2 regions of the Anaerolactibacter massiliensis genome follow, and region 2 is predicted to be linked to the other one. Evidence: predicted binding sites of a transcription regulator. Region 2 holds the regulator's gene; the other holds the start of a gene.

Region 1 (2,204 bases), 160 kb from region 2:
TGATATGGGCACGCTGCACCTCGATGAACATGGCGAAGTGCGGGCCGAAGGAACCGAAATCGGTGCGTTTGTCCGCCTGGATGATCTGGACCGGGGAACTGCCTATAAGGATCTTGATCGTTCGATCTTCTTCAATCCGGAGAAGGCCAATGCAAGAGTCGTGCTGCCGGCTGCTCCGTATTCCGCAATCACGGAAGAACATCCGATAGACTGCTTCCTGTATGCCAATAACTATACCGACAAAAGAGGCCTGGAATGGCTGGATGGCAGCGTTGCGGAAACCGAGAAGCCATTTGTCGAGGGCAAGCGGTTTGCCTTAGGCACCACCCAGGAGAACGGCATCTCCACCACTTACTTTGCCAATCCGTTCGGACCGATGCAGCGGCAGGAAGAATGCCAGCCGATCATCGATAAAATGTTCACGGCCATGAAAGAACAGAATATTCCGATCGGTGAGATCTATACATGCCTTGGTCTTCCGGGGAAAGGAGATCATGGCATTGAAAAAGCAGCGGAAGCGCTGCTTGACTTTGTGATTCATGGAAGAGAAGAGAGCTGATCTCTTCTTTTTTACAGATTGAGATAGCTGCCGCTGAACAGGGAACGGATCATATCAGCGAGGAATTCCTGTGTCGCGCTGGCCCCGCTGCTCAGATAGCAGGACGTGATCGAAGAAAGACCGCCTGCCACAAAGCAGGCAAAATAGCTGCGCTCGCTTGGTCTTAACTGTTCCATGAAGTCCGGACAGTTCATGAAATCCTGATACTGCATCTCCTCGAGGACCCCGAGCAGATGGTTCTGATAGAGCAGCTGAAGCAGTTCCCGGTTGTCGAGAATGTATCTGCTGTAATGTTCTGACAGGGAGTAGAGCGGATTGTCCGAGCAGGAATGCTGGTCGCAGTCATAGCAGCACACGCGTTCCAGCTCATAGCGGATGACGTTTTCCTTGTTCTGAAACAGCGAATAGAAGGTCTGCCGGCTGACGCCTGCTTCCAGACAGATCTCCGATACGGAGATTTCTTCAAACGGGGTTGTTTTCAGGAGGTTCAGAAAAGCATCTCCGATCAGTTTCTGATTTGCCAGGGCAGTCGTATTGGATCCGCAGTACATGTCTTTCCTCCCGATTCCAGAATTTTTATACTATTATGCTTGACAACTGTCAATGTTGGAATCATAATACGGATACAAACTTGACAGGTGTCAAGCGAGTGATCGAAGGGTTTCCTGCTTATTTTTTTACCTTCGATTTAGCACTCTGATTGCTCGAGTGCTTGAAAAAGGAGGATATTACTATGACAGTATTACCAATTCTCAATTCGGCAGTACTTCCGGATTCGCTCATGTTCTTCCCGGCGGATTACTATAAACAGATGACCGGAGCAGACCCTGCGGTCAATGACCGGGTGATCTTCCTGCTTGTCCGGGATGGTCAGCAGATGCCATGGAAAGAAGACAGCTTCTATCCGATCGGCGTAACCGGCGAGATCCGGGAAGTCAATCCGGGCGGATATCTGACGATCCAGAGCGGACCGCGGGTATCTATTGAAGCCGTGACAATCCATGCTGATCACTCTCTGACCGTGAATGCTGCGAGAATGGCAGACGTCGATGATCTCGACGAAGCCGAGGAGCAGAAACACCTCGAGGGCATCAAGAATCTTGTCCGCCAGTATATGTCGAAGTTCCAGTGGGGCAGGATTGCCGAACCGTTCGTGGACGTATGGCACCATGTCAGCGAAGTGCTGGCAACCATGAGCTACTGGATGAAGCTGACTGGAGAACAGCGCTTCCAGCTGCTGCAGATGGACAGCAGGAGAGAGCGCATGGATAAGATGGAATCCATGCTGTATGAGTATCTCGAAATGGCAAATGTCTCAGCCGAGGCAAATACCGCAACCGAAGAAGACTATCAGAAGTCGTATCGGGAAGCTGCGATCCGCAAGCAGATCGACTACCTGCAGAATGAGCTCGATGAGATGCATCCGGAGAATGTCAGCGATGTGCAGCGCTTCGAGAAGAAGATCCGCGAGAGCGATATGAACGACGAAGCCCGCCGCGAAGCCGAGAAGATGCTGAATCGCATGAAGCAGGAGGGCAAGAACAGCCCGGAATACGGAACGCTCTATGACTATCTGGACTTCGTGACTTCGCTTTCCTGGAAGGCACCGGAGGCAGAGACGATCAACCTGAAGAAGGCTGAGAAG
Region 2 (2,204 bases):
CGACCCGATCACGAACGGCCATCTCGATATCATCGAGCGTGCATCTCATGCCTTTGATGAAGTGACGGTCGTTATCATGAGAAATCCGAACAAGCACGTTCTGTTCACGGAAGAAGAGCGGGCCGAGATGATTGAGCAGAGCATCGAAGCGCTGACGAATGTCCATAATGTACATGTGGCGATCGGCAGCGGCCTGACCGTAAAGTTTGCAAGAGGCCATCATGCCGGCGTCATCATCAGAGGCATCCGCGCTGTTTCCGATTATGAATATGAGCTGCAGCAGGCTACTGCGAACCTGATGCTCGATGATACGATCGAGACACTGTTCTTCATTGCCAGGCCGGAGTATTCCTTTCTGTCCTCTTCGGCAGTCAAGGAGATCGGTTCCAACGGCGGCAGCCTGGAGGGCTTCGTGCCCCGGCCGATCATTGGCAGAGTGACAGAAAAACTTCAGCAGATATGACCATCTCCGGATGGTTTTTCTTTAGGAAAAAGGCATGGTTATGCGGGATTCAGAAATTCAAAAAGATTTAGCACACCAATATTGACAGTGCTAAACCCTCGAGCTATACTGTTAGCAGTCAAACGAAATGAATGCTAAAAGGAGGCGATTCGGAATGCTGACACCAAGAAGAATAGAAATATTCAAAGCGATCGTGGATGAATATATCCGAACCGCAGAACCGGTTGGCTCCAAGACTCTGCAGCAGAAATACAAGCTCCCGTATTCGAGTGCGACGATCCGCAATGATATGCAGGTTCTGGAAGAAATGGGCTATCTCGAAAAGACTCATACTTCCAGCGGCCGGATTCCGAGCACTGCCGGATACAAGTTCTATTGCGAGAATCTGCTGAAGGATTCCAACATCGACAAGAAGATGGAAGTTGCCATCCGATCTGCCTTCGATGCGTCAAACCTCAACGTGCAGGAAGCGGTCGAGCAGAGCTGTCAGATCCTCAGCGAGATGACCAATATGACCACAGGAGCGGTGGGGCCTGATTCCAGCTCCCAGCGCCTGGAGCATATCAAGCTGTTCCCGATTGACGATCAGAATGCCGTAGCCGTATTCATCACGAATACCGGTCATACGGAAACGAAGAACTTCCATTTCGAACGGGCAATATCCATCAAGGACATCGAGACGTGCACCGATGTGCTGAATCAGAGGCTCAAGGATGTGCCGGTCAGCGAGCTGGTCCAGCGGATGGAAGAGCTCAAACCGGAGCTTGGCCAGGTCGTGGAGCAGCACGATGTGCTGTTCACCGCATTCGTGCAGGCATTCGTGAAGTTTGCCAGCGAGAACGTCTACTTCTCCGGCAAGGACAAGATGCTGTATCAGCCGGAATTCGAAGATATCAGCAAGCTCAAGAAGCTGATGTCGGTGCTCGATGATACTTCCAAGTGGAAAGAACTGAACAATTCCGAGCATGCCGTGACGGTAACGACCAGCAAGGGTGCAGAACTGACATGGGTCAATGATGTGGCAATTGTCCGAAGTACGTTCCATGTGAATAAAGATGAGAAAGGGCAGCTGATGGTCGTCGGGCCATCCCGGATGAATTATGAACGGGTTGTCTCGATGCTGGACTATGTTGCCCAGATGATAGAAGACATGTATCGATCCGGAGGCGATGGAAAGAAAAAATGAGCGAAGAAACACAGGACATGAAGAAACCGGAAGCTGAGAAGCAGCCGGAACCTTCGGAGAGCAGCGAGGCTGCTCCGAAGGAACAGGAGCAGAAACCTGCAGAACAGAAAGAAGCTTCTTCCGAAAAGAAAGAAGAGAAGAAGCCTGCACCTGATCCGAAGGCAGAAGAAATCGCAGCCCTGAAGAAACAGAATGCAGAACTGCAGGGACAGGTAGACAAGCTGAAGAATGCCTATGCCAGAGCTTATGCGGATACCGAAAATACCCGCAGGCGGCTGACAAACGAATTCGATCAGCACATGAAGTACCACATCGCAGACTTTGCCAAGGAGATTCTCCCTTGCATCGACAACTGCGAGCGGGCCCTGGCTGTGAAGGCTGCGGATACGAATGATGAGAATTACCGCAAGGCATTCGAGATGGTTCTGAAGAGTCTGACTGCAGCCCTGAAGAAAGAAGGGGTCGAGGAAATCGAAGCAGACGGAAAAGAATATGATCCGAATCTGATGCAGGCAATGATGACCGAGCATGTCGAAGGCGTGAAGCCCGGCATGG

What was found. The regulator HrcA, encoded in region 2, represses chaperone genes, less so after heat shock. The targets are predictions, from matches to a motif close to TTTTAGCACTNNNNNNNNNNNAGTGCTAAAA.
Region 1: a site for HrcA is predicted at 1,246-1,276, ahead of lon (endopeptidase La). Genes of this name have one in related genera too.

Annotation. Positions count from the first base shown of each region.
Region 1 covers NZ_OLMH01000002.1:1,302,002-1,304,205, reverse strand. Annotated here, with positions in the region: gene C7E00_RS09725 (phosphoenolpyruvate carboxykinase (ATP)) at 1-559, shown strand, start outside; gene C7E00_RS09720 (TetR/AcrR family transcriptional regulator) at 571-1,110, opposite strand; gene lon (endopeptidase La) at 1,293-2,204, shown strand, end outside.
Region 2 covers NZ_OLMH01000002.1:1,142,456-1,144,659, reverse strand. Annotated here, with positions in the region: gene coaD (pantetheine-phosphate adenylyltransferase) at 1-463, shown strand, start outside; gene hrcA (heat-inducible transcriptional repressor HrcA) at 618-1,649, shown strand; gene grpE (nucleotide exchange factor GrpE) at 1,646-2,204, shown strand, end outside.